One region of the Ensifer sp. YR511 genome, then DNA from elsewhere that is predicted to be linked to it. Evidence: riboswitches for the same ligand, from Rfam matches in the RefSeq annotation. Region 1 holds a riboswitch; the other holds the start of a gene.
The links. A riboswitch is a leader RNA that binds a small molecule or an ion and turns the genes downstream of it on or off. The one in region 1 is predicted to bind thiamine pyrophosphate.

Region 1 (4,648 bases):
CGTCGAAAACAGGGCAGCATTGGCGGCATAGCCGCTGCCGAAGAAGAGCATTCGTTCCGCGCCGAAGAAGGTGGCCGCTTCCGCCTCAAGCGCCTCGTGTTCTTCGTGATTGCCGCGCAACAGCCGTGAGCCGCCGGAGCCGACCGGCACGCCGCGCGCGATGGCACCCGTTATCGCCGCCTTCAGCCGCGTCGAAGCGGCGAGCGCCAGGTAGTCGTTCGAGGTAAAATCCAGGCCGCCAGCGGGGGCAAGTGCGCGCCGGCGGCCCTTGCGATCAAGGCCCTCCAGCGTCTTCTCATAGCGCGCAAACAGACCCAGGGTCATTCGGCCGCATCCTGCCTTGCCGCCGGAGCCATCGGCTTCAACCCCAGGCGTCGGAAGAGCGCCGCATCATGGTCCTCGCCGGGATTGTCGGCGGTCAGCAGGGTTTCGCCGACAAAGATCGAATTGGCGCCGGCGATGAAACAGAGCGCCTGCGTCTCGTCGCTCATGTCGGTCCGGCCGGCCGAAAGCCGGACATGCGATAGCGGCATCAGGATGCGGGCAAGTGCGATGGTGCGGACGAAATCGATCGGATCGACGGGCGCTGCATCGGCCAGCTTCGAGCCCGGGATCGGGATCAGCATGTTGATCGGCACGCTTTCGGGCGGCACCGGCAGATTGGCGAGCGTCACCAGCATGGAGATCCGATCGTCGGCGGTTTCGCCCATGCCGAGAATGCCACCGGCGCAGACCTTGATGCCGGCGTCGCGGACATTCGCGAGCGTCTCCAGCCGGTCGGCAAAGCTGCGGGTGGTGATAATCTCTCCGTAGAAGCGTTCGGAGGTATCGACATTGTGGTTGTAGTAGTCGAGCCCGGCCTCGGCGAGCCGTGCGGACTGGTCCGGCGTCAGCATCCCGAGCGTCATGCAGGTTTCCATGCCAAGCGCCCGCACACCGCCGATCATGGCGACGATCGCCTCCATGTCGCGATCCTTCGGGCTGCGCCAGGCGGCCCCCATGCAATAGCGCGTCGCACCGCCGTCGCGCGCCTTTCGCGCCTCGGCAAGCACACGCTCGACCTCCATCAGCTTCGATGCCTTGAGCCCGGTCGGATAGTGGGCGGACTGGCTGCAATAGCCGCAATCCTCGGCGCAGCCTCCGGTCTTGATCGAGAGCAGCCGGCTCATCTGGATGGCGTTGGGATCGAACTGCGCACGATGGACCGTGTGTGCGCGGTAGAGCAAATCGTTGAACGGCATATTATAGATTTTTTCAGCTTCCGCTTGGGTCCAGCGGGATTCGCCCGCGTCGCCCGGGGTAAAATTAGCGCCAGTTGATAGGGTTCCGTCCAGCATTTCGGCTCGTCCTCCAGGTCATTGCAAATGCGAAATAGATAGAATCTGATATTATCTATAATTTTATCGACCAGCAAAGTTCGCAAGCACCCAAATGGAGAGTTTCTGTTATCGCATACCCTTATGGTTGCATTTTTGACCGTGAACGAATCTGGAAACCGCCGAGACGGGGCACCAATTACCAATCAATCGGTCGCAGCTCCCATTTCCGAAATCGGGCGTAACGCACCCGAGAAACGAGGACGAGCCCGGGCTTCTCCGGTATTTTTCGACCCGCTCTGCCCGCCTGACACTCCTCCCTTCAGCACGCCGCCAACGCTTCCGCTTTCTCGTCGCAAAATTATAGATAATTTTTTCGGCAGATGAGATCACATCGCACACGAATGCTGGCTCTTGACAAAAACCGCCCCGAACGGTCAGCTTGGAGCATTCACCAGGGGTGTCCCGCTAAGGGGCTGAGATTCTGCTATGCGATTTGCGCGGCGCAGTGACCCGTTGAACCTGATCCAGTTCATACTGGCGTAGGGACGGTGCAGACATCGCTGCCGCAAACGTCGCCTTCACGCGACCATTCTACGGCAAGGCGTCCTTCCCCTTCCTTCGCTCGTGAACTGGGTCTCCACAATCGGAGCCTCGGCATGCACACCGCCAACACCATCCCGCTTCCCTCACGACGGCCCGCCCACGCCTCGCGGGAACACTGAGCCATGCGGATCCTCGTCAAAGGTGCCGGCGTCGCAGGGCTCTGTCTGGCGCATGAACTTAGCGCCCGCGGTGTCGCGGTGACGGTTGTCGAGCAAAAGCCAGGCTTTGCCGGCGCGGCCTCCTGGTTTGCCGGCGGCATGCTGGCACCCTGGTGCGAACGCGAAAGCGCCGAAGAGGTGGTGCTGACGAAGGGCATCGGCGCCATTGACTGGTGGGACGACGCCCTGCCAGGCGAGGTTTCCCGAAACGGCACGCTTGTCGTCGCCCCGCCACGGGATGCGGGCGAACTCAAGCGCTTTGCCTCACGCACCTCCGGCTTCGAATGGCTCGACGCCGCCGCGATCGAACGGCTGGAACCGGCGCTTGCCGGACGTTTCCGCGAGGCGCTGTTTTTTCCCGGTGAGGCGCATCTCGACCCGCGCCGGGCGCTGAGCCGGTTGCGGCAGAAGCTTGTCGATCACGGCGTCACCTTCCTCGATGAGACGAGCGACGATGGCCACCACGATCTCGTCGCCGACTGCGCCGGCGCGGCACGCATCGGCGAAACGCGGGGCCTGCGGGGCGTGCGCGGTGAAATGCTCTACCTGCAGACAAGCGACGTGGAACTGTCGCGGCCGGTCAGGCTCATTCATCCCCGCATCCCGCTCTACATCGTGCCGCGCGGCGGCGGCCTCTTCATGTGCGGGGCGACGATGATCGAGACGGATGACGGCGGACCGATCACCGCCCGCTCCCTCATGGAACTGCTGAACGCCGCCTATGCGCTGCATCCGGCCTTCGGCGAAGCGCGCCTCGTCGAAACCGGCGCCGGCGTCCGCCCCGCCTTCGCCAACAACCTGCCGCGCGCCCTGCGCACCGGGCAGACCATCACGATCAACGGACTTTACCGCCATGGCTTCCTGCTTTCGCCGGCCCTGGCGGCGGAAGCAGCCGACCTCGCGCTTGCGCAGGACCTGAAGGGAGATGCCGCATGAGACTGACCGTCAATGGCGAGGATCACGACCTCGCCGTCACCACCCTCACCGAGCTTCTGGCCGCCCTTGATTTCGAAGGCGACTGGCTCGCCACCGCCGTCAACGGCGAACTGGTGCACCGGGCCGACCGTTCGGGTCATGCGCTCAGCGACCGGGACCGGATCGAAATTCTCTCGCCGATGAAAGGAGGCTGAGACATGCTGACGCTTTATGGACAGGACCTGCGCTCACGGTTGCTGCTCGGCACCGCCCGCTACCCCTCCCCCGCCGTTCTGGAAGATGCGGTGCGATCGTCAGGCACTGAGATCGTCACGGTCTCGCTCCGGCGCGAAACCGCCGGAGGCCGCCAGGGCGGCGCCTTCTTCGAACTGATCCGGGCGCTCGGCGTGCACGTGCTGCCGAACACCGCCGGCTGCCACTCGGTGTCAGAGGCGGTGCTGACGGCCAAGATGGCGCGCGAGGTCTTCGGCACCAACTGGCTGAAACTCGAAGTGATCGGCCACCACGATACGCTGCAGCCCGATGTCTTCGGCCTGGTCGAGGCGGCGCGCATCCTCTCGGCCGAAGGGTTCGAAGTCTTTCCCTACACCACGGATGATCTCGTGGTTGCCGAACGGCTCGTGGAAGCCGGCTGCAAGGTGCTGATGCCCTGGTGCGCGCCGATCGGCAGCGCCATGGGGCCGCAGAACATCCAGGCGCTCAGGGCAGTGCGGGCCAACTTTCCCGATGTGCCGCTGATCGTCGATGCCGGCATCGGCCGGCCCTCGCACGCAACGACGGTGATGGAGTTCGGCTACGACGCCGTCCTGCTCAACACCGCCGTCGCCGGCGCCGCCAAGCCCGCACTGATGGCCGCTGCCTTCGCGGGCGCGATCGATGCCGGCCGGCAGGCCTTCGAGGCGGGCATGCTCGAACCGCGCGATTTTGCCGTCCCTTCCACCCCCGTCATCGGAAAGGCGGTGTTTGCGTGAAACTTGACCCCTTCTATCTCATCGTCGACAGCGCGGATTGGATCGAGCGGCTGGTGCCGCTCGGCGTCAAGCTGGTGCAGCTACGCGTCAAGGATCGTACGGAAGCAGAGATCCGCCGCGAGATCCGCGCGGCCAAGGCCGTTTGCGACGAGCAGGGCTGCCAGCTCATCGTCAACGACTACTGGCAACTGGCGATCGCGGAAGGCTGCGACTTCGTCCATCTCGGCCAGGAGGACCTGGCGGAGGCCGACCTTGCTGCAATCCGCGCCGCCGGCCTGAAGCTCGGACTCAGCACCCATGACGAGACGGAACTGGAGACAGCACTTGCTGCCAAGCCCGACTATGTCGCGCTCGGACCGGTTTATCCGACCATTCTCAAGGCTATGAAGTGGGCGCCGCAGGGACTGCCGCGCCTTGCCGCCTGGCGGAACCGTGTCGGGTTGCTGCCGCTGGTCGCCATCGGCGGCCTCAACGTCGAGCGGATCGCCGGCGTCTTCGAGCACGGCGCCGACATCGCCGCCGTCGTTACCGACATCACCCGCAATGCCGACCCGGAAGGCCGGACGCGCGAATGGATCGCCAGAACCGCACCGTGGCGATAGGCACGTGCCGGGCCGCGGGTAGCAGTCTCCGCGGTCAGGCGATCTCCAGCTGCGAGAGC
Region 2 (4,648 bases), on a different contig from region 1:
GAAAGACGAGCCAGATGACAGCATGGTGAGAGCGGGTTTTTCTCTATTCGTGATGAACTGCAATTCGTTGCACGCATAAGAACAACTCTGCTGGCCTCAGCCAGCATTGTATGGTTGGCTTGCGACGCCGCTTGTGCAACACAATCGCGCAATCAAACGGAGGTGCAAGCATGTCTGGTATAGTAGAGCAAAACGCGTCAGAGGCGGTTCCGGTGTCCACCGACACCACGATTGAAGAACTTGCCGACCTCGCCTACCGGTCAATTCTTGGCCGTCCTGCTGAAAAGGGCATCGCCGAGAAATGGGCGCAGAGGGCGCAACAGGAGCCGAAAGAGCGGCTTATGACGAACCTGGTCAATTCTCCTGAGTTCCAGCGAAACTACCTGCACCGCCTCGTCCGGAAAGATGGGATGCGTGCTGTCGCCGACATCAACAACCGCCTGTCTTTTTCCATCCTCCCCAAGCCGCTTCACCAGGAGCGCTTGAGAATGATCAAAGACCACCTCCCGGTGGTCCCCAAGGTTCTCGATCTCGGCGGCGCCTCAGGCGACGAGCAAGGCGCCCTCCTCTCGATGGGGTACCGCGGAGCCGAAGACATTACGATCATCGATCTGCCACCGGATATCCGCTTCAAGGCCGCGATGGAAAAGGCGACCGTCTCGGAGCACCACGGAACAACGGTACGGTATGCCTATCATTCGATGGCCGACCTTGAGCGGTATGAGGACGAGAGTTTCGATTTCGTCTGGTCTGGCGAGACAATCGAGCACATCCCGCTCGAAGCCGGCGATAACGTCTTCAAGAGTGTCCAGCGCATCCTGAAGCCAGGTGGCATCTTCGCACTCGATACGCCGAACCGCACAGTTACCCGCCTCGGCGTGGGGGACACTGGGTTTATCCACGCCGAGCATGCTCACGAGTATCGTTTCGAGGAATTGCTCGATCGTCACAGGGATTGCGGCCTCGACGTCATCGAGACCAAGGGCTTGATGGACGCTCGCCGCTCGCTTGAGGTCGGCTATCTCCTTCCAGACGAAATGGCCGCCGGGACTATCAACGACACCCCCGAGACCTCTTACGTCTTCTTCGTGAAGTTCCAGAAGCCCGCTTAGTTCGCGAGACTGGATAGCCACTGCCATTGGGTACCGGCTACGTTCTGTAGGGTGATCCGCGAGATGTTGTTCGCCAGCGTGATATCCGCCCCTAGAAACAGGTTTTCGGTACCATTTTTCAAGGCGACATCCCGGGCGCCGGAACGTAAACAACGTGATGATGTCGCCATTGACCTGAGCCTCAAGTTTCCTACGGTGTTTCGGAAAGTCTTGGGTTTTCATGAACTGCCCCAGGTTGCTGGACCAGCGGAGGCTAGAGTTTTCCAGCTTCTCTCAGGGCCGCGGGCTGGTTGCGCCACCCGAATTCACCAGCGAGATCGGCACCTTGTTGCCGATCGCACCATATGGCCGAACCTCATTTTAGTTTCTTCGCCAATCCTCCATCCTTTCGCGGGCAATGCCACACCCCCAAACGATCGACGACGAGGACCGAGTCGCACTTCCGTGCAGCGCACGGGGTATCCGGCCATCATGAACCCCGGAATTCTCTGATTCCTGAGATGCAGGCGTGTGCTTGCCGCTTGCGTTGTCGGATGAAAAAAGTAATGTGGGCGCGTCTGTGAAGTCGAACGCTCAGACAGAAGGCTCCTTGCGCTCTCACGGCAATAGGGGCCTTTTTGTCATTGTGAAAGCGTGGATTTCTCGCGAATTGCATCGAACCACGCATTCGAGCTTTCCGGCCATTGACATCCCCAATCATCCGCCCCTAGCATTCTTCCTGCCGAGGGGCGCACTGTCACGGTGCTGAGATGGCGGTGAGCCAGACCCTTGAACCTGATCCGGATCATACCGGCGTAGGAACGGCAAGGGCCCTTCTGCTCACCAGCCGTCTTTGCGCTTACCGATCGGATCTCCGTCCATTTCCGGGAGGTCGCTTTGCTCGTGTCTGTTTTTGAATCAGTTATAGAAGGCTCAAACCTCATTCGGGTGGTCCGATGACTGCGATCGCCGTTACCATCGCAGGTTCGGATTCCGGTGGCGGGGCGGGCATTCAGGCGGATCTGAAGACGTTCTCGGCGCTGGGCGTTTATGGCGCCAGCGTGATCACGGCGGTCACGGCGCAGAATACCCGTGGGGTTTCTGCGGTTGCAGATATCTCCCCGACCGTCGTTGCGGCTCAGATCGACGCGGTGTTTTCCGATCTTGCCGTCGGTGCGGTAAAAATCGGAATGGTGTCGCGGCGCGAGACGATCGGGGTGATTGCCGCCGGTCTTAAACGCTATGGCCAGCTGGCTGTCATCGACCCGGTGATGGTGGCAACCTCCGGCGATCATCTGATGCAGCCGGACGCGATCGCGACGCTCAAGGAGGAGTTGTTGCCGCTGGCGCTTGTGCTGACGCCGAACCTCCCCGAGGCGGCGCTGTTGACCGGACGCGCAATTGCCGAAACCGAAAGCGAGGTCGCGCGTCAGGCGGAGATGCTCCTGAAGCTCGGTGCGCGTTCAGTGCTGATGAAGGGCGGCCATGCCAAGGGCAAGGACGCGATCGATATTTTCTATAGCGGGGAGGGTGTCCTTAACCTGTCACGGCCGCGGATCGAAACCAGCAATGATCATGGCACCGGGTGCACCCTATCGGCCGCAATCGCCTCGGGGCTTGCCAAGGGTATGCCGATTGACGATGCGGTTGTGGCAGCCAAGGCCTACTTGCATGCCGCGTTGGTGGCGGCCGATCGTCTGACCATCGGACAGGGGCGGGGGCCGGTGCATCATTTTCATCATTGGTGGGGCGACGCCAAAGGGTCGGCGTCGCGCCTTCGAACGTAACCGACTCCCAGGGCGCTCTTGGTCGTGCTTCGCGATCTGGCTGAGCAGTGTGGGCTTCGGGTCTATCTCAGGCCACTGCCGCGCTCGGCAGGGCCGGTTGTTCGCCCTTGAGCATCTTGCGATAGAGCGCCACATGTTCGCGCGCGCAATCGACATGGCTCGTCGGTCGCCTAAGCGTTGCCCGCAGATTGTCCCATGCCCGCGGCGCGCCGAGGACGTCGATCAGGCGGTCGGCCAGATCCTGGGCGCTGCCGGTGCGGAAGTGATAGCCGTCCAGGCGGTCGCGAACCTTTTCGGCCATGCCGCCGATGTCGGAGCAGAGGATCGGCCGGCCATGATGCAGCGCTTCCTGGATAACGACAGGGGAATTTTCCCACCAGACCGACGGCATCACCACCCAGTCGACCGAGCGCATCAGCCTTGGCATGTCCTGGTTCTGGTAGGCGCCGTAGAAGCGGACACGACGACCGGCGTCCTCAATGAGTTTCGCCACCTTCTCCTGATAGTCTTTCGGTTGGCGCTCGAGGTTGCCGCCGAAGATCATCAGCGAGGATTCATCGCCCCAGATGTCATCGGGCACGCGCGATACCGCGTCGATCAGCACGTGAACGCCCTTGAACGGCGTCATCTGTCCGAAATAGGCAAAACGGTTGCGCCGGGCCGTTGGCGACGGCAATTCGCGGGCCGGAGCCTTGTCGCCCATGACGATGCCGTTCTCGATCACGAAGATCTTTGCGGCTTCGAGCCCCCATTCGACATAGCGGTTGGCGAGAAAGGCGCTCGGCGCGATGAAGGCATCGGCGAGATTGAGCATGCCGCGCACGAACTGTTCGCGGCGAACGAAGCGCGACACCGGGATTTCGGGGAAGCACGTGTGGCAACTGATCGGTGAGGCGCCGTTGCAAAGCTGGCCCGAGGGGCGTTTCACCATTTGCCCGTGATTGTGGCAGATCGGCAGATACTCATGGAACGTCACGACGATGCGTGCCTTGGGCAGGGCATCACGGACGGCATAGAGCGCTTCCAGGCCGAAGCCGAGAATATGATGGAAGTGAATGACATCCGGCTTGATGTCGCCGACGAAGCGCAAAAGGTCGCGGCGGATCGCGTCCGTATCGCCGTTGGAGAGGAAGAAATGGTCGAAGTCTTCGGCGTGGTAGAGCACTTCGTCCATGGCGAGACGCAGGCTCATCAGTGCGGAGGCACCATGGCGCGGAACCGGATTGCCGACACGGGCGAGGTAGATCGATTCCACACCCGACAGGCCGTTCAGTGCCTTGTGAAGACCATGCGAAGCAATTTCCGCACCTCCGAGCGAATGGGTCGGGTGGCCATGGGAAACCACAAGTACGCGGAGTTTTTCGCTCATGCGTCAGTCTCCTCGAAGAATGTTTGGGCGGTTTCGGAGGCGGGCATCCAGCGGGCGCGGAAGAGCGTCCGGTCGACACGCTCCACGAACCGGGCGGTGGCGGCGGAGCCCGCTCCGGGCACCTCGTCCGATCCGACCATCTGCAGGGACGGAAGCCAATAGGCCTCGTAGCCCTTGCCGCTCAGGCGAAGGGCAAGATCGAGCCCCTTCAGTGCTGCGCCGAGATAGGTCGGCGACGGGCCTGCATCCTCCATCAGCGCCTCGCGCGGCAGGATGCAGCAATCGAGCGATGCAGTTGCGACCCGGGTCAGCTTCAGGCGATTGACGGCACCGACCGGATAACCGGCGTAGCGGCTCGATTGAAGATGGTCGGGGCGATCGAGCGACGTGCTGCCGGCCCA

Region 2: another riboswitch for thiamine pyrophosphate. It lies ahead of thiD (bifunctional hydroxymethylpyrimidine kinase/phosphomethylpyrimidine kinase); the one in region 1 lies ahead of thiO (glycine oxidase ThiO).

Annotation. Positions count from the first base shown of each region.
Region 1 is NZ_FNGR01000008.1:18,664-23,311, forward strand. Features, by position in the region: gene BLU15_RS16080 (8-amino-7-oxononanoate synthase) at 1-324, opposite strand, end outside; gene bioB (biotin synthase BioB) at 321-1,337, opposite strand; TPP riboswitch at 1,763-1,883, shown strand; gene thiO (glycine oxidase ThiO) at 2,045-3,016, shown strand; gene thiS (sulfur carrier protein ThiS) at 3,013-3,210, shown strand; gene BLU15_RS16100 (thiazole synthase) at 3,214-3,987, shown strand; gene BLU15_RS16105 (thiamine phosphate synthase) at 3,984-4,589, shown strand; gene BLU15_RS16110 (amidohydrolase family protein) at 4,624-4,648, opposite strand, start outside.
Region 2 is NZ_FNGR01000011.1:3,608-8,255, forward strand. Features, by position in the region: gene BLU15_RS19135 (class I SAM-dependent methyltransferase) at 171-1,112, shown strand; partial or broken gene BLU15_RS38985 (IS3 family transposase) at 1,386-1,508, opposite strand; TPP riboswitch at 1,827-1,930, shown strand; gene thiD (bifunctional hydroxymethylpyrimidine kinase/phosphomethylpyrimidine kinase) at 2,048-2,878, shown strand; gene BLU15_RS19145 (glycosyltransferase family 4 protein) at 2,946-4,247, opposite strand; gene BLU15_RS19150 (hypothetical protein) at 4,244-4,648, opposite strand, start outside.